DNA from 3 places in the Paenibacillus litoralis genome. Region 3 is predicted to be linked to each of the others. Evidence: riboswitches for the same ligand, from Rfam matches in the RefSeq annotation. Region 3 holds a riboswitch; each other region holds the start of a gene.
The links. Region 3 has a riboswitch for cobalamin ahead of ACKGJP_RS05985 (ABC transporter substrate-binding protein). Riboswitches for the same ligand answer to the same signal wherever they lie in the genome.
Positions count from the first base shown of each region.

Region 1 (7,301 bases), 600 kb from region 3:
AACCCCTCCTTTCCCTCCTAGAATAACACAAGGCTGAAAAGAACCGTTATGCATTTACATACAAAAAAAGCGCAGTTGCTGCCATTCTCCGGAATACGGGAAAATCGTAAGCTGAAAGCAAGGAAACGAATCCTATTTTCCAAGCCGGAGGGGTTAACGATGAAACAGAAGCTGGAAACGCCGGAAGAGATCAACCGCTTGCTTTACAGTTATTCCAAAGTCCACCGAAGCTACGGCTCCATGAAGGAAATGGGCGAGGATCAGGTAAGGGAATATAGACGGCAGGGATTTTTAGCGGCCGATAACGTGCTGGGGGAAGCGGAAATAACCGGCGCGGTGCAAGCGCTTATGGACAATCTTTTTGCGGAGAAGTCTGCGTTTAAAATTCAGTATACGAAGCCGAGGGAGACGCTTTCGACGAATCAGGAAAAAGAGCTGGCCGTACGGAAAATATATGAGTTTGTCGAGCATTCGGAAGCGCTTAGGGCGATCGCGTATCATCCGGACATCGTCTCGTTAGTGGAGCGGCTGATGGGGGAAAAGCCGAAGCTCATTCAGGATATGGCGCTGTTGAAGCCGCCGTTCGGGGGAGGCGAGAAGCCTTGGCACCAGGATATGGCTTACGGCGGTTTAACCTACGGGAAGCCGGTCGTCGGCGTCTGGATCGCGCTCGATGAAGCCGGCGTCGAGAACGGCTGCATGCAGGTCATTCCGCGCTCGCATATGGACGGCGGCATTCCGCATTATGCGGTCCGCGACTGGCAAATTTGCGATGCGAACGTGCCGGTGGAGCGCAACGTCATCGTGCCGCTGAAGCCCGGCGGAGCGCTGTTTTTCCACGGGCAGTTGGTGCACGGCACGGCGTATAATTTCTCGGACAAACGCCGCCGCGCGCTGCAGTTTCATTATGCGCCGGCCACGGCGGAGAAGGTGTCGCCGCAGGAATACAAGCGGATGTACACGAATGAAATGTCGGGGGCGGAATGCTAAGCTTCGTTAAAGCGAAGTTAGCAATGTCCGATAGCGATGCATAAAGCAGAAACGAAAAAGATGGCACGCCGCTTGAGGCGCATGCCATCTTTCTTTTTGTCGCACACTGTTATTGCACGGTAACGTTATCCAGCATCAAATATCCGATCGGATTGAGCCAGAAGCCTTTGACGCTTTTGGAGGAAACGGCAATGTGGTCGATCGTGCGGATCGGCACGACCGGCGCTTCCTTCATTTCGATTTCCTGGGCTTGCCCATAAATCGTTTTGCGTTTCTGTGCGTCCTTCTCGCGGCGTCCTTCCTCAATCAGCTTGTCCACTTGCGTATTCGTATAGAATGCAAGATTGCCTTTGCTGCCGTGGGAGCTGCTGTGGAACACGTTGTACTGGTTGTAATCCGCATCGCCGGTCGCATTGCCCCAGCCGCCATAGAACATGGCGTGATCGCCCTTGCCGGTAATATCCAGATAAGCGCCGTATTCCACGACTTTCACTTCGAGGTCGATGCCGATTCCTTTCAGCTGGGATTGCAGAACCTCGGCCACGTTTACGCGCTCTTTGCGGTCGTCGGTGACGATGGACGTTTTCAGCCCGTTCGGGTAGCCGGCTTCGGCCAGAAGCTGCTTCGCCTTATTGATGTTGTAGTCGTAATCCGTAAGGCTGGAGTTGTAGCCAGGCATTTTCGGCGAGAGCGCCGTCAGCGTCCGGCTGCCTACGTTATTGAATACGCCCTTGATAATGGAATCGCGCTCGATCGCATGGGCGACCGCTTGGCGGACGCGTACATCGTCGAACGGCTTCTTCTTGGTGTTAAAGCCGATATATTCGACGCCGAGACCTTCCGCCCGCGCGAGGGCCAGCGTGGACGACGATTGAACGCGGTTTAGCTCCGTAACCGGCAACTGGTCGGCGATTTGCGCTTCGCCGGCTTCGACCATCGCGACGCGCGTCGTGTCTTCCGGCACGACTTTGTACTGGACTTTGTCTACCTTCGGCTTTTCGCCCCAGTAGCCGTCGTTTTTGACCAGTACCATCTCTTGTCCCGGCGTCCACGACTGGAATTTGAACGGCCCGGTGCCGATCGGGTTTTTGGCCAGCTTGTCCGACTGCTCGGCGATCGCTTTCGGGCTCAGAATGCTGCCCTCGTTGCTTGCCAGAATGGAGAGCAGAGGCGTGTAGGGATAAGCCAGAACGAACTGCACCGTGTGCTCGTCGACGGCTTTGATTTCTTTTACCATCGAGAATTTGCCCGCGAGCGGCGAATTGACCTTCGGATCGAGCGCCCGTTCGAACGTTTTCTTGACCGCTTCCGCGTTAAACGGCGCGCCGTCGTGGAAAGTAACCCCGCTGCGCAGCTTGAATTCCCAAGTGACGTCGTCAACCGCTTTCCATTCCGTTGCGAGCGAAGGCTGGAATTCCATGTTTTTGTCGGTTTTGATCAGCCCCTCGTACACTTTGCCGAAAATGTAGTTGGACGACGGAATGTTCGTGATGAACTGCGGATCCAGATTGTTCGCGTCCGCCTTCCGTGCGACGACCAGCGTTCCGCCCGTTTTGGCCGTGCCGCCGGCATTGCCTTTGTCCGCATCCGTTTCCGGCTTGGACGCACATCCTGCAAGCGCTGTCGTAAATACGAGCGACAAGGCGAGGACGCTGCCAAGTACATGTTTTTTCTTCATGAAGATGCCCCCTAGTCCGTTTTTCGGCATATCTTCCATATGCTTAGCTGTATTATAAAAAATATTCTGACTTTTACCTTTCACGATCTTTACGTGTATTTACACTATCTTTACTTGTTGGCCGCCGGGGACGCCAAGCGACCGCAGTTCTAAATGACAAATGAAGGCTTATAAGATATGATTAGCAGGAAAATTGAATATAAGCTACTCAGGTGCCAATCATGATGATGCAGTTCGATAGGGAATCATGGATTGGTTAAAAGGGAAGCGGGTGAGAATCCCGCACGGTCCCGCCGCTGTATGAGAGGAGTTCTTGCTGGATGCCACTGGTGAATAAACCGGGAAGGCTGCAAGGGCGTTGATACTCGAGTCAGAAGACCTGCCTGGGAGGTACACCGATTGCTCTACGAGAGATAGGGGGGTGTTTATTTCGTGACCGCTTCTTTTTGCGTTCCATGGAGATAGCCTCTTAACGTTTTCAAGTTAAGGGTTTTTTTATGTTGGAAAGCATATTATCCATATTTCGGTAAACGTCCGGTGCCAAATGGCGGTTATTCTTGTTGCGATTTTTAGAAGTGAAAGGTAGGGAAAGAAAGTGAAGCAACGTAAATTATTTACTTGGCTGCTGATTGTCAGCCTGTTCTTATCCATGTTCCAAATAAACGCATGGAAGACCTACGCCCAAGAGTCCGGATCCGGGCCGAAGGGATTCGTCACCCTGTCGGTAGAGATATTCACGTTAGGTCAAGGCTATTACCGGGAACCGATGAAGGTGCCGTTCTACGAAGGAGACAACGGGGCCGCCTTGCTGGTACGCGAGCTCGGCCAGAACAATATAAAGAACACGGGAACCGCCGAACATTACTTTTATCTGTCCAAGGTCAAGGATGTTACGAGCAGCGTATATGTGCCCCAATACATCGTCGACCAAGTCGCCTTAGGCGGTGGACAAATCGAATCCAAAAGGGACCCGGAGTGGTTAGGGGAATTCGACTATACGCCGATGTCCGGTTGGATGTACGCGGTCAACAATGTATTTCCTAACGTCGGCTTTTCGGATTACATTCCCGAAGACGGAGACGTCATTCGTACGCAATTCACCGTTTATGGGTTCGGCTCCGACCTTGGGAATACATGGGGCTCCGGCTATATCGATACCGCCAACAAAGACGCGTTAACGGCGGTAATCGCGAAGATCAACAGCGCCCCGAATAAGGATGCGCTGCTGGCCGATCCTGCCGTCAGGTCTTCGTACGAGCAAGCGTACGGCGTACTCGCAAATATGGAGAGCACGCAAGCTAACGTCGATCTTGTGATGTCGAAGCTGGACAATGAATTGGGATGGGACCATGTCAAACCGGAATTGTCGATTCAAGGCTTATCGGATCAACAAGAATTTACAACCAAACGGATTTCCTTCCAAGCTAGCGCAACGGACAACGTCACATCCGGCATCGTTCCGGAAGTAAAAGTAAACGGTAACGCGATTCCGGGAACGAGCGGAGTATTCCATGCCGATCTGATCGATGGAACGAATACGATCGACATAACGGCGGCGGATGCCTCGGGCAATCGGGTTAAGCAAATCTTCACGGTCTACTACAACATCGGGGCCGTTACGAACGACCAGCTGAATAAAAATCTTGCCTATATGCTTGGCACGGTGACGAATCCGACCTTCGGAACGCTTGGGGGAGAATGGTCGATTCTATCTCTGGCCCGCGGAAATTATTCGGTGCCGAACAGCTACTACATGACCTACTATAAGAACATCGTAAACAAGGTCAAGGAATTGATGGCCAAAAACAACGGTGTCCTGGACAAAAACAAAAGTACGGAACATGCCAGATTGATCCTTGGCCTGGCTTCCATCGGCATCGATTCGCGGGATGTTGCGGGCTACGATATAACCAAAGCGCTGTCCGATTACGATTACGTCCTGAAGCAAGGCATTAACGGGCCGATTTTTGCGCTAATCGCCATGAATGCCGTAAATTACGAATTTCCTGCGGCTGACGCAGGGAAGAATCAAGCGACTCGCGAGAAGCTGATTGATTATATTTTGAGCAAGGAAGTCAACAAAGATACGGCGAATGCGGGCGGTTGGGCGCTCGGGGTCGCGAAGGCCGATGTAGACTTGACGGCAATGGCCCTGCAGGCGCTTGCTCCCTATTATTTAACGAACGATAAAGTGGCTGCCGCAGTAGAACGCGCGCTTACTTGGCTGTCTTCCGTTCAGAACGAAACAGGCGGATTTGCGAGTTACGGGACCGTAAACAGCGAAAGCATCTCGCAGGTTATCGCCGCGGTATCGGAAATCGGGTTCAATCCTTCCTCCGATCCGAGATTTGTTAAAAACGGCCATTCGGCGGTTGACGCTCTGCTGACATTCGTCGCGCCTGAGGGCGGCTTCAAGCATGTCATGTCGGAAACGAAAGCAAATAGCATGGCGACCGATCAGGGGACCTATGCGCTCGTATCTTTCAATCGGATGACGCAAGCCGCCAATCGGCTTTACGATATGACGGACGTGCTTCCGTTCCCGCTGCCGGGGAATCTCGACGAGATCGAAATGGCTTTGTCTGCAGGGGATCGGCCTAACGTAAACGTTCCGCCTAGCGGGTACGTATATTCGTTATCAATTACCGAAGCGGATTCGAATAAAGACATAACCGTCCAAGTTCCGGGCGATTCGTCATCAACCATTAAACTGAATGTGCCCGCCAACACCGGCCTTCCGGCGATTTCGGCGGTAAGAGGCGGCACAGCGGCCCATATCCCGAAAGGGACGTCACTCGTCAGCGGCAGCCCGCTTTCGGTTGAATTGTTATCGAAGGCGGACGTAACGGACACGGTCCGGCAGCTCGTCAACGGTATCGTTCCGGATGGAAAGAAACTCGATTCGATTGCCGCCGCGTTCAAGATGGGCGGTACGTCGGGCATTACGTTCGATCGGTTCATTACGTTAACGTTCTCCGGGATGAAGGGGAAAGATGCCGCATATATCCAGAACGGGACGGCCCGCGCCATACAGAAGTTTGCAAACGATTCGGATGGAAGCGGCAGCGGTAAGAACGAGTATGCCTTTGACAGCGGCAACGATCTAATTGTTAAGACCAAGCATTTTACCGACTTCGTTGCATTCGCAACAAACGTTGTCGGGACGCCGGGCGAAGGCGGAGGAACCGACCCTCAGCCTGTAAAGCATGTCACTCTATCCGTAGATAAAGCGACAATCCATAAAGGATATGTCATGAATCCCGCATCCGTGGAGCTGCAGTCCGGAGATACGGTATGGAGCGTACTGCAAAGAGAGCTGAATGCAAGAAGCATCCCTTACGCCTTTACATGGACTCCGAAATACAATAGCGTCTATGTGCAATCCATCGCAGGAGACGGCGAGTTCGACCATGGCAGCGGCAGCGGATGGATGTACAACGTAAACGGTACCTATCCGAACTATGGGGCGAGCGTTTACATCCTTTCGGGCGGCGATACCGTCCAGTGGCGGTATACGACGAATTTGGGCGAGGATTTGGGAGAACCCCCTTATGTGCCGACAGACCCAAGCCCGAACCCCAACCCAAACCCAGGCCCGAATCCGAGCATAGACCCGAGTACAAAACCTGGTGACAAGACGCCTATCATTGCCGTACCGGCGGATTTGCAAAAGGATTTTATCCAAACCATCACGAAGCAGCAGCAAGGAACCGACAATATTACCCTGACGATTCCCGATGTGAAGCCGAAGGTCATTCTGAATGTGAAGGATGTTCAAGACGGCATCCCGATGATTACGGTACAGAAAGGGGAGCTCTCGCTTGTCATCGACAAGGGCACGAGGCTGAAGGCGGGGGACGGCGGCATCGAGCTCTTTACGACGGTAAATGCCGAAGATGCGTCCTTGTTGGCGCAGGTCAAGGGGAGCTTACATACCGGCGATCGGCTGGAGAAAATAAGCCATGCCTTCATCATGGGAGGCTCGAATCAGTCGTACTTGTTCGACAAGCCGCTTACCTTGACGATCAAGGGAGGGAAAGGGCAGCAGGCCGGGTTTATCGAAGACGGTACATTTACGCCGATCGTTATGTATGATTCCGAGGAACAGGGCGAACAAGCGACCAAAGGCAGCGAGAAAATCACGTATGCTTTCGTCAAAGGCAACGATCTCGTGATCAAGACGAACCACTTCACATCGTTCGTCGCGTATGCGGCCAGTCGACTGGAAGCGGCGGGCGGTATGGATTTGACGAAGCGGTATTCGGATGCCGGCGAGATCGCGAGCTGGGCGTATGGCCCGATCGGCGAGGCGACGCAGCGCGGATTCGTCGAAGGCAGCGACGGCATGCTGAAGCCGAAATCCGCCGTGACAAGAGCGGAGTTCACCAAGCTGCTTGTATCAGTATTGGGAATGGTAAAGCCGGCGGGCGATCCGTCCCGATTCGAAGATGTCAAGGCAGGCCAGTGGTTCTATCCTTATGTAAACGCCGCTTATCAAGCCGGATATATCGACGGATACGATGGCCGGTTTTATCCGGACGATACGATTACCCGCGAACAAATGGCCGTCATCGTGAATCGGGCATTGGGCATGCAGTCTTCGGCATCGGCCATCGCGCTGAATGATCTGGAC
Region 1 is NZ_CP176395.1:811,466-818,766, forward strand. Features, by position in the region: gene ACKGJP_RS03455 (phytanoyl-CoA dioxygenase family protein) at 160-990, shown strand; gene ACKGJP_RS03460 (glutathione ABC transporter substrate-binding protein) at 1,100-2,668, opposite strand; cobalamin riboswitch at 2,862-3,070, shown strand; gene ACKGJP_RS03465 (S-layer homology domain-containing protein) at 3,264-7,301, shown strand, end outside.
Region 1: another riboswitch for cobalamin. It lies ahead of ACKGJP_RS03465 (S-layer homology domain-containing protein); the one in region 3 lies ahead of ACKGJP_RS05985 (ABC transporter substrate-binding protein).

Region 2 (7,301 bases), 360 kb from region 3:
TGGGGCATCGTCGAACGTGAGCGCGATTTCCCGTTTATGGGCGGGACCGTACCGTTTGAACGTGTCCGGATACATCCTCGCAAGCTCGCTCAGCGACAAGCTGCGCGAAGCCGGCCTCGTCGTCGGCGCAGCCTGCTTGGCCGCGGCGGACGGACGCTTGGCCCGTTCCGCCGTTCTGGGCGGTTCCGCCTTGCGCTGAGCCGAAGGCGCGGCTTGCTTGCCGGCGCTTGCGCTCGGCGGCGGTTCGGGCTTCGCGGCTGGAGCGGGCGCAGACGGCGCGGGTGCCGCTTGCTGCGCGCTGCCGCCCGGCGGGGAAGCCTTCGCCGCGTCCCCCGGCGCCGCATCCTCGCGTGCCGGCGTCCTCTGCGCCGGACCCGGTGCAGGCGGGCTTACCCGCAGCCCTTGCTTAGCCGCGCCGCGTTCAGCGGTTACCGGCGGCGGCGATGTTTCAGCCGCTTCGTAACTGCCCGCCCGGTCCGGCGAAGTCTCTTCGGGAAAGCTGCGTCTGCCGTCGTCGTTTGCGCCGCCGCTGCAGCCGCCGGCCGCCAAGAGGGCGATGATCGCCCCTATCGTCATTATTTTGTTCATGCTGCGATATCTCCTTCCGCGGGCCGCCGCCCGTCCGGTGAACCGACAAAACAAAGGCAATTGAACGTTCGTATACGTTTAATATGGAGACGCCGGCAGATTGCTATTCATCAAAAGCCTCCGTTTGGCCAAATTAGCAAATTTTACGCATTGTGTTCGTCCGCTTCCATTCTGCACAATGAAAGGAACGGCTTCCTGCCTGCTGCGCTTGCGAGGGGAAGCCGAACTTTACTTTATTGAAGGGAACGAAACGATGCTTAGACGATTTCAAAAGATGACGGCAGCCGGCCTTGCGGCCGTTTCGCTTCTCGCTGCCGGTACGGCATATGCCGAAGCGGGCAAATTGAACATGTCCTATTTGTATTTTGGGAGCACGCAATCTTACGTACAGTACGTTGACCGGAGCAACGGCGCTCTGCAGACCGTATCTCCGAGCTTTTTCGATTTGACGGACGATGGCCGTTTACAGCTATCCGATAAGCTGGACGCCGGATTCGTGGAACAGATGCATGCGCGCGGCGTGAAGGTCGTTCCGTTTCTAAGCAATCACTGGAACCGGGCCCAAGGGAAGAGCGCTTTGCAGAACCGCGCCGCGCTGGTCGATCAAATCGCAGAGGCGGTCGCCAAGTACGGCTTGGACGGCATTAATGTCGATATCGAGAACGTGACGGAAACGGAACGGGACGCCTATACCGATCTGGTCAAAAGACTGCGCGCCAAGCTTACGGCGGGCAAAGAAGTTTCGGTCGCCGTCGCGGCCAACCCGAAGGGGTGGACGGCGGGCTGGCAGGCTTCGTACGATTATGCGGAACTGGCCGAAGCAAGCGATTACTTAATGATTATGGCGTATGACGAGACATACGAAGGAGTGCCGGAAGCCGGGCCCGTCGCAAGCCTTTCGTTCGTTGAGGAATCCATCCGGTATGCGCTTACCCAGGCTCCGGCGGACAAGCTGGTGCTGGGCATTCCGTTCTACGGACGGTACTGGCTGGCGGGCAGCTCCACGAGCGGAACCGGCATATCGAACGAACAAGTGGAAGAAGCGATCGCCCGGTTCGGCGGGACGACGCATTACGACGAGAAAGCGCAATCTCCATGGGCTGCTTTTACCGTTCCGGCGGGAGATGCTCCCTTCGAGGTCAACTATGCGCCGCTGGCCCCCGGCAGCTATACGGTGTGGTATGAGAATGACCGTTCCATTCAGCAAAAGCTGCGCCTTGTTCAAAAATACGGGCTCAAGGGAGCTGGAAGCTGGAGCCTGCACCAGGAAACGAAGGCGACGTGGGATTACTTCTCGATGTGGTTGAACGGCGTCTATTTTACCGATATGATCGGTCACTGGGCGCAAAAGGATGTCATGGCCATGCTGGATCAAAAGTGGATGGTCGGCGTTGCCGACGACCGTTTTGCGCCGGAAGCGCCGCTCACGCGCGCTCAGGCCGCGGCGATCCTCGTTAGAGCGAAGGGCCTCGCTTCGGCGAAGCCTGCGGCGGCGAACCCGTTTGCGGATGTACCCGCAGGCCACTGGGCGGCCAAAGATATTGCGGTAGCGAAAGAAAACGGGCTGATCGAAGGGACGGGAGCGCGGACGTTTGCGCCGGATCAGCCGATTACGAGAGAAGAGATGGCGGCCATGCTGGCGCGGGTAGCCGGCGTTTCGTCTTCCGCTGCGGCGAAGAGCCGGTTCAGCGACGTTTCCAGCGGGCTATGGTCGTATTCCGCGATTAACGCGATGACGGAGCAGCATATTCTCGAAGGCTTCCCGGACGGCACGTTCCGTCCCAAAGCGCAAATGACGCGCTCGCAAATGGCGGCTCTTATGAACAGGGCGGCCGTCTGGTTTCGGAAACTAGCGGAGGCCCGGTTAAAGGCAATATAGCGGATCCAAAATAGTAATGGACAAATGGCGACAGGAATACTATAGTATTAGCTTGGCAATTAAATACGATGCACGGAAAAGGTGCAAGTCAGTCGAACGACGGGCTTGCTTAATAGGGAAGACCGGTTAAAAGCCGGCGCGGTCCCGCCACTGTAAATGAAGAGCGACTCTTTAACAAGCCACTGGCCTTGAGCAAGGCCGGGAAGGCGAAGAGAAGCGATGACGCATGAGCCAGGAGACCTGCCTTTTTCTGTATGTTTCTAATTCTTCGGGGGGTGGGAATAAGGAAACGATTGCGAGCGTGTGCTGCCAATGCTTTATTTGGCGCTGCATGTCTTCTTTTTCGCGTATGTACGATCTACGGCCACCCTTATGCGAGGGCGGCCTTTTTTGCTGTCTTTTATGCGCTGTCCGCAATGAATGGGCTGAAATTATGGGAATAACGCCTTCAAAGTCCGATAAGCTCATGAAACTATCGTTATGATTCCATTAAGGAAAGAGGATTACATTGATGAGTTATCGTTATGTGCACAAAAAAGCTTTCGCCCTTATGATGTCCTTCCTGCTTGTATTGTCGGTGATCGGCACGTCGCTTGTTCCCGCTGCGAAGGCCGGAGCCGCTCCTGCGGCAGATCCCGTTCCGGCGGTAAGCGTCACTCAGGCTATCTATGAAGCGGCAAACCAGATCGTCAGCGGCGGCGTTGATTCGGATTGGGAAGCGGTTGGACTCGCTAAGGCGGGAAGAACGATTCCCTCCGGTTACATAGCCGACTTGGAGCAGCGGGTAAAGGACATTTATCCGATCGTTACCGAGTACGAAAGGATTTCTTTAGCTATTGCCGCGGTTGGCGGCGATGCGACTTCGTTTGGCGGTACGAATCTCATTGAACACATATACAACGACAGCATGCAGCAGGGCGTGAACGCTTTGCTTTTCGGCTTGCTGGCTTTGGATTCCCGGCAATACGACATTCCGGATGACGCGACTTGGAGCCGGGATAAGCTAGTGAGCGAAATCCTGTCGAAACAGAAAGCGGACGGCGGCTTCGCGTTCTTCGGTTCGACGAGCGATCCCGATCTTACCGCCATGGCGCTTACGGCGCTCGCACCTTATACGAACAAACCCGAGGTAAAGACGGCCGGCGAGAAAATAACCGAGTGGCTTTCCCTTAATCAAGAGCCTCATGGAGGCTATAATTTATGGGGAACGGATAGCAGCGAAAGCGTGGCTCAAGCCATTATCGCGCTTACGGCGAACGGCATCGACCCGACGGGCGAACGGTTTACGAAGCAAGGCGTCGATCTGCTCGATAAGCTGATGACGTTCCGTAACGCGGACGGAGGCTTCTCGCACGCGCTGCCGGGCAGCTCGGACGGCATGGCGACGGAGCAAGCCCTGCAGGCGCTCGTCGCTTACGATACCTTCACGAAGGGCGCCGGGCGTCTTTACAGCTTCGCGCCGTTAACGAACGTAAGCCTTCAGGTAGAAGGACCGCAAAGCGCGATCGCCGAGGGCGACCAAAAAGCGGTTACGGCGCTGCAGGCTTTGGAGAAGCTGGCCAAAGAGCGGAATATTCCGATCGCCGTTACGGATTCCTCGTTCGGTAAATATGTGTCCGCCATCGCCGGCGTAACGGCAGCGACCTACGGCGGCTATGACGGCTGGCTGTACGCCGTTCAGCGCGGCGGCAACTGGGATTATCCGATGGTCGGCATGGCGGATTACGGCTTGAAGCCGTCCGATCGAATCGTCGTCTATTACGGGGACGGCGATACGCAGCTGGTCAAAGCGGTTTCGGTGCAGCCGGAGCAGCCGAAGGCAGGCGATCGGTTTACGGTATCGGTTACGAAAACGTCCTTGGATTGGATGTCCAACCAGGAAGTGGTCGTGCCTGCTGCAGGCGTGCAAGTAGCGATCGGCAGCAAACATGCAACGACGAATGAGCAGGGAATCGCGACGTTCGAGAACGGTGTGCCGGCTGGCGCCTATACGGCTGTCATTACCGGTTACCGCGACAACAAGACACCGCTTATCGTCCGCAGCACACAAGCGCTGACGGTCGCCGTGAAGCCTGTCGATCCCGGCAATAATTCCGGTAGCGGCACGTCTTCTCCAAGCGCTGCGCTTCCGCCTGCAGAAGCCGTCGACGACTTTGCCAAGATCGCTTTGCCGGCGGACAATACGAAGCCGGTCGATCCGGCAGGTATAACGACGTTCATTAAAAACGCTGCCGATAAAATGAGCGCGGAGCAAGCCGAGCAGCTTCGCAAGCTGCTTGCGGACAATAAAGTGCAGCTTAGCCGTGCGGCGGCATCCGATGCCGAAACGGTAATTAGCGACGCCAAGGAAGAAGTGCGGCTTGTCGTGCCTGCCTCCGCTTTGTCTCAAAGCGTAACGATCGGCATTGCAGAACTGCCGTCGGACCGCCCCGAGCTCGTTTCGGGCTTGTACGATTTCACGCCGGACGGTACGACATTCGCCAAGCCGGTCTACCTTTCCATTAAGATTTCTTACCTGACGGATAAGCCGGAAAACTTGGCGTTCGTCTGGCTGGACGAAAAGACGGGACGCTGGATCCCGGTTCCTGCGGTATTCGATGCCAGAACAGGCGTGATTACGGGAAAAACAACGCATTTTACGAAATATGCCGTCATCGATAAAAGCAAACTGGCGAATGTGTCGGTTGCCGAGGAGCGTTTTGCGGACGAAGAGCTGATTTCCTCTTGGGCTTCCGCAGCCGTCCATAAGGCTTACAAGCTGAAGCTGATGACGGGGATGAGCGATACGGAGCTGAGGTTCGCCCCAAATCTGGAGCTTACGAGAGCGCAATTCGCGGCGATTTTGCTGCGTATGCTGAACGAAGCGCCGGCGGCGGACGCGAAGCCTGTGTTCAAGGACGTCGAGGCGGATACCTGGTATTTCGGATATGTGATGAAAGCGAAGGAAAAGGGAATCGTCGACGGCGCCGCACCGGATGCATTCCTGCCGGAGAAAGCCGTTACCCGCGAGGAAATGGCGGTCATGCTTGCAAGGGCGTATGGCCTTACCGCTTCGTCTTCGTCGCAAACGTTTGAGGACCAAGCCGAAATCGCGGACTATGCGCTTCCTTTCGTAAGGGCCGTTTATGAGAGAGGCATAATGGTCGGGGACAACGGTTATTTCCGTCCAGGCTCGAAGGTTACGAGAGAAATGGCTGCCGTAGTGGCGGTGAACGCCGTTCAAGACTAAAAGGATGGAACGAAGAGGGCGGAAGCTCCTTCGTTCCTTTTCTTTTGTGTTGAGGGGAACGGTACTATGCCGAATTTCTCATGTTTACCTTCCCGGTAAATTGCCAATCCTGTAAGAAGTGCGGAGAGGCATTTTTGCATACGGAGGGTGTCTATATGAATAAACGGAATGCGGCGGCCGGTTTTCTGCTGCTTTGCGGAGCTATGTTATCCGGTTGCGGAGCGGCGAAGGAAACGTCCGCCCAGATGGATTCGGGCAACGGCATGGTGCATGTCGGCATCATGAATACGAAAGGCGAGTCGATCGGATCGGCGATGCTGAGCGAGAAAGCGGACGGCGTGCACATCTTAATCGAGGCGTCCAAGCTGAAACCGGGTTTACATGGGTTTCACATTCACGAAACGGGCAAATGCGATCCGCCGGAATTTACAACAGCGGGCGCGCATCTGAATCCGGAGGGCAAGCAGCACGGTTTCGAGAATCCGAAAGGGCCGCATGACGGGGATCTGCTGAATTTGGAAGTAGGGTCGGACGGCACGGTGAAAGCGGAGCTTGTCGACAAGCGCGTGACGCTCGTCAAGGACAAGCCGAACTCGCTGCTGAAAGCTGGAGGCACGTCGCTGATCATCCATGAAGGTCCGGACGATTACAAAACCGATCCGGCAGGGAACTCGGGCGCGCGCGTGGCGTGCGGAGTCATTAAATAGGACAATACGCCAAAAAGGGACGGCGGCAGCCGTCCCTTTTTTCTTACTTTATGCGCCGAAGCTCCGCGATATCGGCTTCTTGAGATACGGAGCGAATGGATAGACGCTCCAAAATTTTTTGCTGCTCCTGCTGGATGGACAGCATGATTCGCTGGCCTTCCTTAAGCTCCGTTATATCGCTCTGCATGGCAAACTGTCCGTCTTTGAGCGAGGTTATGTCGCCATGCATGCGGTGAACATCCATAGCCATCGCATCGAGCTTGGCGTCCGATTCGTCTTGCCGTTCGCGAAGCGCACGGTAGATTTGGTATAGTTCCGACTGCCCGGCTAGCAGGGAGTTAACGTCCGTTTTCAATACTTCTACGTCATTCTGGATGCGGTCGACTTTGTGAAGAATCAGGTCAAGCTTGTCGCCCATTTTGTTTCGCTCCTTAACGTATACTCTCTTTCAAGTATAATACTTTTCGGGTGCGAAACAAAGATAATATTTTCCATATTCCGACAAAAAGATATTTATGAATATCTTTTTGTGTATTATTCAGTCCTTGCGCCGGCGTTTTCGTATTTGGCGAGCTTGGCGCGCATGTGATTGATCTTTGCGCGAACGGCAAGCTGCTCTTCTTCGGTCATCCAAACGTCTTTTGCCGCTTTGACATCGGGTTGACGGTCATAACGGTAAGCATCGGAGGCGAACGCGGCATCGTGCTGCGTGAACCCGGCAGAACTTACCGGCGCCTTAGGAACTAGAACAGCGGCTGCAAGATAGAGGAAAAGGAACCCGCCTCCCGAAAACAATACCGCTGCGACCGTGCCCAGCCTTACCAAAGTAGGATCTACGTTGTAGCGTTCGCCGATTCCTCCGCATACACCCGCTATTTTCACATTGTTATTGGACCGG
Region 2 is NZ_CP176395.1:1,049,236-1,056,536, forward strand. Features, by position in the region: gene ACKGJP_RS04425 (polysaccharide deacetylase family protein) at 1-588, opposite strand, end outside; gene ACKGJP_RS04430 (glycosyl hydrolase family 18 protein) at 842-2,467, shown strand; cobalamin riboswitch at 2,530-2,730, shown strand; gene ACKGJP_RS04435 (S-layer homology domain-containing protein) at 2,979-5,696, shown strand; gene ACKGJP_RS04440 (superoxide dismutase family protein) at 5,852-6,403, shown strand; gene ACKGJP_RS04445 (hypothetical protein) at 6,447-6,821, opposite strand; gene ACKGJP_RS04450 (PspC domain-containing protein) at 6,938-7,301, opposite strand, start outside.
Region 2: another riboswitch for cobalamin. It lies ahead of ACKGJP_RS04435 (S-layer homology domain-containing protein); the one in region 3 lies ahead of ACKGJP_RS05985 (ABC transporter substrate-binding protein).

Region 3 (7,301 bases):
GTCCCTGCGCCATATTGGCCGTTCCGCGCCTTACTTTCTTAGAGACGAGCTGTGGATGCTCCACGTCCGCGTTGACGCCCACGTCGACGCACACCACATCCGCCCCCGCATGTCTCGCAAACACGTTAACGGCGGCGCCGCCATTCAGGAAATTCATCATCATCAGCCCCGTCACCTCTGCCGGAAACGCGCTGACGCCCTCCTCGCAAACGCCGTGATCCCCCGCCATAACAATGACCGCTTTACGATCGAGCGCGGGAATTTTCTCTCCCGTAATGCCTGCAGCCTGACGGGCTACCGCCTCCAGCCTCCCGAGGCTTCCCGGAGGCTTCGTCAATTGATCCGCATGCTTCGCTGCTTCAGCCATCGCCTGCTCGTCTAGCGGGCGGATTCGGGCAATCATTTCTTCTATATTCATCATCGATACCTCCAAGCTACTCCCCGCGAGAACCATTACGTTACTGTCGTCAACGGGGCGAATAGACGTTCCCGATCAACTTGAATCAGGCAGACAAGACATTCTAGCATAGTCCCGCTTCTATTTTAAGCCATTAGCTTCGATTGCAGCAAAATTTGCGGTACGCCGCTTACCGGATGCGGCACGATCAGCGGCTCCGTCCCATACACGCGGGCGATGAGCGGAGCGTCCAGCACTTCGGCGGGAGCTCCCAGAGCGGCCACCGCACCTTCGTGCAAGACCAGCAGACGGTCGCAATATTGCGCCGCCACGTTCAGGTCGTGCAGCACGGCAATTACGGTTAAACCCGTCGTCTTTTGCCAGCTGCGGATATAGTCCATCATTTGCACCTGATATCCGATATCGAGATACGTCGTCGGCTCGTCGAGCAGCAGCAGCTTCGGCTCCTGCGCCATCGCTTTGCCTAGCGCCACCCGCTGTCTCTCCCCGCCGCTCAAATGCTCGAGGGTTCTCTCCGCCAGCGCGGACAACCCCAGCCGCTCTATGATCTGATCGATCGATTCCGCAGCGTCGCGCTCGTCCTCGCCCAGCCAGTTTTGAAACGGATAGCGCCCCATCTCCACCACCTCGCGAACGGTAAATCCTACCGGCGGTAGCGCGTCCTGCTGCAGCACGGCAAGCCAGCGCGCCAATTCCTTGCGGCTGTATCGCCCTACCGGCTTTCCATCCAGCTCCGCCTCGCCCGCCGTCACTTCATCGACTCCGGACATGATACGAAGAAGCGTCGATTTGCCGCCGCCGTTCGGTCCGATAATGCCGAGCATCTCTCCCTGCTTCGCCTCGAAGCTAACGCCGGCAAGCACTAAACGGCCTCCGAACGATTTACACACCTCGCGAAACGTAATCATCGGTTCCCCTCCTTTCGTATCCTGCTTATCCGCTTAACCGTTTTTTCTGCCTGCTGAGCAAGTAGGCGAAGAACGGAGCGCCGAGCAGCGCCGTCACGATCCCGAGCGGAATGTCCTTCGGACTGAGCACGAGACGCGCCAGCGTATCGGCCCATATTAAATAGACGGAGCCTACGATTGTGGAAAGCGGAATGATCAGCCGGTAATCGGGTCCGACGATCAGCCGGACGAGATGTGGAATCACCAAGCCGACGAAAGCGACGACGCCCGAAACGGAAACGGCTGCCGCCGTCATCAGCGTAGAAACGACCAGCACGACCAGCCGGGTTCGCGAAACGTTGACTCCCAGATGCGCCGCCTGCCGTTCCCCCAGCGCCAGCAAGTTCAGCGAACGTCCGAAATAGAGCAGGATCGCCGTACCCACGACCAAGTAAGGCAGCACGATGCCGGAATACGACCAGCCTCGCATCGCCACGCTGCCCATTTGCCAGAATAAGATCTCATTCACGACGCTTTTGGATAACGTTACCATGAACGAAACGAAAGCCCCGAGAAACGCCTGCACGACGACGCCCGACAAAATAAGCGTTTCCAGCCGCATGACTCCTTGCGTACCGGCAAGCCTGAACACGACAATAAGCGTAAGCATACCGGTTACGAAAGCCACTAGCGGTATCGTCCACTGTCCCATGGCGGTTTGCATTCCTGTCAATATAATGACCGAAGCGCCGACTGAAGCGCCTGTGGCCACCCCCAGCGTATACGGATCGGCCAGCGGATTGCGAAGCACGCCCTGAAAGCCGGCTCCCGCAACGGCCAACGCTGCGCCAACAACGAAGGCGAGCGCTAACCGCGGCAGTCTGACCTTCAAGATGATCGTTTCGCTGCTCGCTTGCCAGTCGGGGGTCACCAGCCCGCTCAGGCCGGGAATTTTATGAAGCAAAATACGCCACACCTCGGCTACGGGCAAGTTGGCGGAACCAAGCGATAAACTGACCACTATGGAAAACAAGAGGAGCGCAATAGCGGCTCCTCCGTAAATAAACAGCTTTCTTTTCATCTTTTCACCAACCGTTATTTCACCAGATCCGGGTGTGCGGCTTTAGCAATTTCGAGCAGCGCGTCCGTCAAACGAGGGCCAACGCGGCTAACGATATCTTCATTGATCGGAACGAGCTTCTTGTTTTTGACGCCGTCGACCTGATCCCAGCCCGGACGGTTCTTAATGCTTTCCAGCACCGTATCCTTCACGTTGCCGCCGGACGAATATACGATAATCTCCGGATTTTTCTTGATGATGGCTTCGGAATCGATTTTGTACCAGCCCGATTTGCCTGCGCCTACGTTCTCGCCGCCCGCCAGCTTCACGAGCTCATCCATAAACTCGCCGTCGCCGACCGTCCAGCCCGGATTAAATTCCATGTAAATCCGTTTCTTAGGAGCATTTTTTACGGCATCGACGATTTTCTGCTTGTCGGTGCGCATTTTATCCGCCGTTTTCTTCGCTTCATCCTGCTTGTTCATAATCGTGCCGATTTCTTCGATGTGTGCGATCGTTTGGTCGAGCGTTTTCGGATCGGCCATGAACACTTTAATTTTCAGCTCGCGGATTTTCTCCACGACCTTCTTGTTGATCGAGTTCGCGAATACGACGTCCGGCGCCATGCCGATCAGCGTTTCCAGGTTCGTGTTCGTGTCGCCGACCTGCGGCTTCGATTTCGCTTGCTCCGGATAGTTGCTGAATTTATCGACGCCGATCAGCTTATCTCCCGCTCCCACCGAAAAGAGAACCTCCGTTTCGCTCGGCGCGAGCGAAACGATTTTCTCGGGCGCCTTCTCGAACGTTACTTCCGTTCCCGTGGCATCCTTAATCGTTAGCGGATATTTCGTTTGAGCGGCAGCCGGCTTCACGGATGCGCTAGGCGACGGGCTTTGCGACGTTCCTTCGGACTTGCCTGGCGAGCTGACCTGCCCTTTGGCCTCTTCCTTGCTGCCGCAGCCGAACAGGCTCAGCGCCAAAACGACGGAAAGCATAACGGTCATGGCGGCTTTTCCGAAATTCCAACCCTTGCGTTCTTGTTTGCGGTTTTCTTGCTGCTTAGTTACCCGAGTATTCTCTTGCATGTCGCCATTTCTCCCCTTCTCTGCTTCCTAGATTGCGAGAGGAGCCTGACAAGCGTTTGAATGCGCGCGAACGTTCATGAGCATATAAACGAAAAACCCTCCATCCGGCAGGACAGAGGGAACGACAAAACAGGGATAAAGTTACTGGCATGGCGTATTGCTGAAGCCATGAGCGACTTTCCGTTAAGCCGGATCCTTTTCCTCGAAGGATTTCGCAAGCTAGCTCCAATAGGCAGGTCTCCTGACTTACGGGTTTGCTGACAGCCTCGCCTTCCCATTCGTTACGAACAGTGGCGTCGTGAGGCGTCCCCGTATTACAGTGGCGGGACCGTGCCGGACTTACACCGGCTTCCCTTTTAACGCGGCAACCATGCGGCTGCTGCGCACCTATCGGCGACAATCGCTATTCAACTGCTTTTCAAGCGTCCAATCTTCATCCCCGATTATAGGACACTTCCCGGTGGGTGACAACGATTATTTTCACAGCTTGTTTCATGAATAGGCCGCCCAAACGCTAAGCTTCCTCGCATGCCGCAAGGATTTCGGGTACGTTCCGGCCTTTATTTCTCGGACAGTTTTTTCAAAATATCCTTCGTCTCCTCAACTTGCTTCGAACGAGGGTGGACGAACGCATACATTTCTTCCTTGCCGCGGTAACCGCTGTCTTTCAACCACTTCGTCTCGTTCATCGGGATGCCATACAGATGCTTTTCGAGCTTCGGCTCCTGATTCTTCTCCTTGCTGCCCGTATCGACCGGCGCTTCAACGACGCCCCCCGGATAGTCCTCCGGCTTGAACAGCTCGTCCAGAATCACAAGTCCGCCTTGCTTCGCAAAGGCTTCATACTGCTCCTTCGGAACGACGAACAGATCGCTGTCTCCGGCAGCCAGTTCGACAAACAGCTTGTCCATCGAGAACATCGGGCTTGTCAGAACGTCGGTCGTCGGCGTTTCGCCTACCTTCGCCTTCAAATCCTCCGCCATTTTATCTCCGTCGATCGGCACGTTGTTGGTCATCACGAAAACGATCACATCCGCCTTAGGGCCGCCGCACCCGGCAAGCGCCACAACCAAAACGGCAAGCAGCATAAACCCCGTCAGCCATTTCTTTCTCATCTCTGTTAGCTCTCCTTCTCCTCAATTTCCGTACCTCTAGAATAGCATAAAACCGCTTTCTGCCGCCAATCAATCTAAGCCTTCCCGCATTGGCTTCCCGGCACCTATTCATACGTACCGGAACGGCCGCAGGTTCATAATCCGGCATAATAATAGCAAACGTTCCGGGGAAAGGATTCCGGCCTGTGCGCCGCGACCGCTGCAGACTGCGCAAATAAAAAAGCCCTTCCTCGCGGCGGGCTCTCGGTTATGCCTATTCGGCTTTCTTCGTGCGCATGTTCGTTATATATTGGTTGTACTCGTTGATCTTTCTATCAAGCATTCTGCTCATTTCAACAACGGCATCGGACGTAAGCGAGTTTTCCTGGCGGATCATCTTCTCGAGCTGTCGGCGAAGATAGTCGAGCTCCTCTTCCAAGAGCGCTTCATGCGTTCGTTTGGCGGCATTGCTGTACAAGCTGGGCGGCTGAGGGTCATTCTCGCGGATGAGAGGAACATACTTGGAACCTGTAACGTAATGCTGGACCAAAGCCATCGCAATCCCCTCCCTAATCACTTTGTACAGAGCGAGCAAACCGTAATTCCGTCAGTTCCATCAAAAGTTCGATGTGAATTTAGCTTGTCCTATGACTATTCTATCATTTTCCCGGAATTAATGCCAGAATATGAGTCAAAAAGCCAATTATACGAAAAATTTCAAGTAGATATTTGTTGATAAATGTTATTTTTTACTTATTCTCACATCCATTAAAAAAGACCTGACTGCCCTTCGGGGGCGATGTCAGGTCTTTGATGATTCTTATAAAGTGCAGATACGATTGCGCGCTATCGTGATTACGAGCCCAACCTCCTCAAAAAATTACCCATTCTGTCGATCGCTTCCGTCAGCTGGCTGACCGAAGACGCATACGAGCAGCGGATAAAGCCTTCGCCGCCGCGGCCGAAAACATGTCCGGGTACGACCGCTACCTTCGCTTCGAAAATGAGGCGCTGGGCGAATTCGTCCGAGCTGAGGCCCGTCGATTCGATCGAAGGAAACGCATAGAAGGCGCCTTCCGGTTCATGACACTCGAGTCCGATGTCGCGAAAGCCCTTGACCACAAGCCTGCGGCGCTGGTTGTAAGACTCCATCATCCGGTCTTTCTCTTCTCTGCCGTTGCGCAAAGCCTCGAGAGCTGCCACCTGCGCCATGGCGGGAGCGCACATGACCGTGTATTGATGAATTTTCAGCATGGCCGACAGGATGTCCCGGTGTCCGCATGCATAGCCGAGACGCCAGCCCGTCATCGCGAACGCCTTGGCGAAGCCGCTGACGAGTATCGTCCGGTCTCTCATGCCCGGCATCGCCGCGAAGCTTACGTGTTTGTGGCCGTAAGTAAGCTCGGCGTATATTTCGTCGGAGATGACGATCAGGTCGTTCTCCTCGACCAGCTTCGCGATCGGCAGCATATCCTCGTACGTCATGATGCCGCCGGTCGGATTGCTCGGGTAGCTGAGAAGCAGCACTTTGGAGCGCGGCGTAATATGCGCCTTCAGCAGCTCCGGCGTCAGCTTGAAGCCGTCCTTGGCGAACGTTTCGATGCCGACGGGCACGCCGCCGCTGATCGCCGTAATCGGCGAGTACGCCACGAAGCACGGCTCGGGAATCAAAATTTCGTCGCCAGGCTCGATGAGCGCGCGAAGCGCCAGGTCGATCGCTTCGCTGCCGCCGACCGTGACGATGACTTCGCTTGCAGGGTCGTATGCCACATTGAAGCTATTATTCAAATATCCGCAAATTTCTTCGCGCAGCTCGATCATCCCGGCGTTCGACGTGTATTTGGTCATGCCGCGTTCGAGCGAATAAACCGCCGCCTCGCGGACGTGCCATGGCGTTGCGAAATCGGGCTCGCCGACGCCAAGGGTTATGATATCCTTGCTGCCGCTGGCCAAGTCGAAATATTTCCGGATCCCCGAAGGCGGAATGTCGCGAACGAGCGGGGATAAGTAATCCTGCATGGTTTTCGTTTTTTCCATGGCCCTTTATCCCCCCTACGGCGTGATGAGCATCCGGTGATCTTCTTCGTGATCCTCGAAGATGATGCCGTCTTGCTTATATTTTTTGAGAATAAAGTGCGTTTTGGTAGAAAGAACGCGATCGATCGGAGACAGCTTGTTGGAAACGAACGAAGCGACCTCCTTCAACGTTCTGCCTTCCACTTCGACGAGCAGGTCGTACGCGCCTGACATCAGATAGACCGATTTCACTTCCGGATATAAATAAACGCGTTCCGCAATCGCGTCGAAGCCGCGTCCGCGTTCCGGCGTAATTTGCACTTCGATCAGAGCGGTTACTTTCTCGTCGTCCACCTTGCTTTGGTTTACAACCGTCGCATATTTGACAATGACGTGATCTTGTTCGAGTTCCGCTATCGCCGCCGCCGCTTCCGCTCGATCCACGCCCAGCATCGTCGCGATCAGATCCGCGCTTCTGCGTGCGTCTTCCTTGAGTAGGTCAAGAATTTTCATCTTCAGTTCAGTCATTTCGTAAAACCTCCCAGTGGCTATTGAAATACGGACCGGTTTGTTGGCGGCATACCGAGTTCCTTGTTCCACTATACACCCAAATTGCAAGATCGTGCAAAGAAAACATGCGGCATTCGGACGAGAAGCACGCTTCCTTTCATGAGCGCCAAATAATGCGTCATGAAGCGGATGCGCCGCTTCCCGGCATACGAATTATCGCGCAAACGCGAT
Region 3 is NZ_CP176395.1:1,413,193-1,420,493, reverse strand. Features, by position in the region: gene cobT (nicotinate-nucleotide--dimethylbenzimidazole phosphoribosyltransferase) at 1-418, opposite strand, end outside; gene ACKGJP_RS05995 (ABC transporter ATP-binding protein) at 544-1,326, opposite strand; gene ACKGJP_RS05990 (FecCD family ABC transporter permease) at 1,352-2,386, opposite strand; gene ACKGJP_RS05985 (ABC transporter substrate-binding protein) at 2,401-3,450, opposite strand; cobalamin riboswitch at 3,664-3,856, opposite strand; gene ACKGJP_RS05980 (hypothetical protein) at 4,011-4,565, opposite strand; gene ACKGJP_RS05975 (aspartyl-phosphate phosphatase Spo0E family protein) at 4,819-5,100, opposite strand; gene ACKGJP_RS05970 (aminotransferase class I/II-fold pyridoxal phosphate-dependent enzyme) at 5,400-6,581, opposite strand; gene ACKGJP_RS05965 (Lrp/AsnC family transcriptional regulator) at 6,597-7,088, opposite strand; gene nagA (N-acetylglucosamine-6-phosphate deacetylase) at 7,284-7,301, opposite strand, start outside.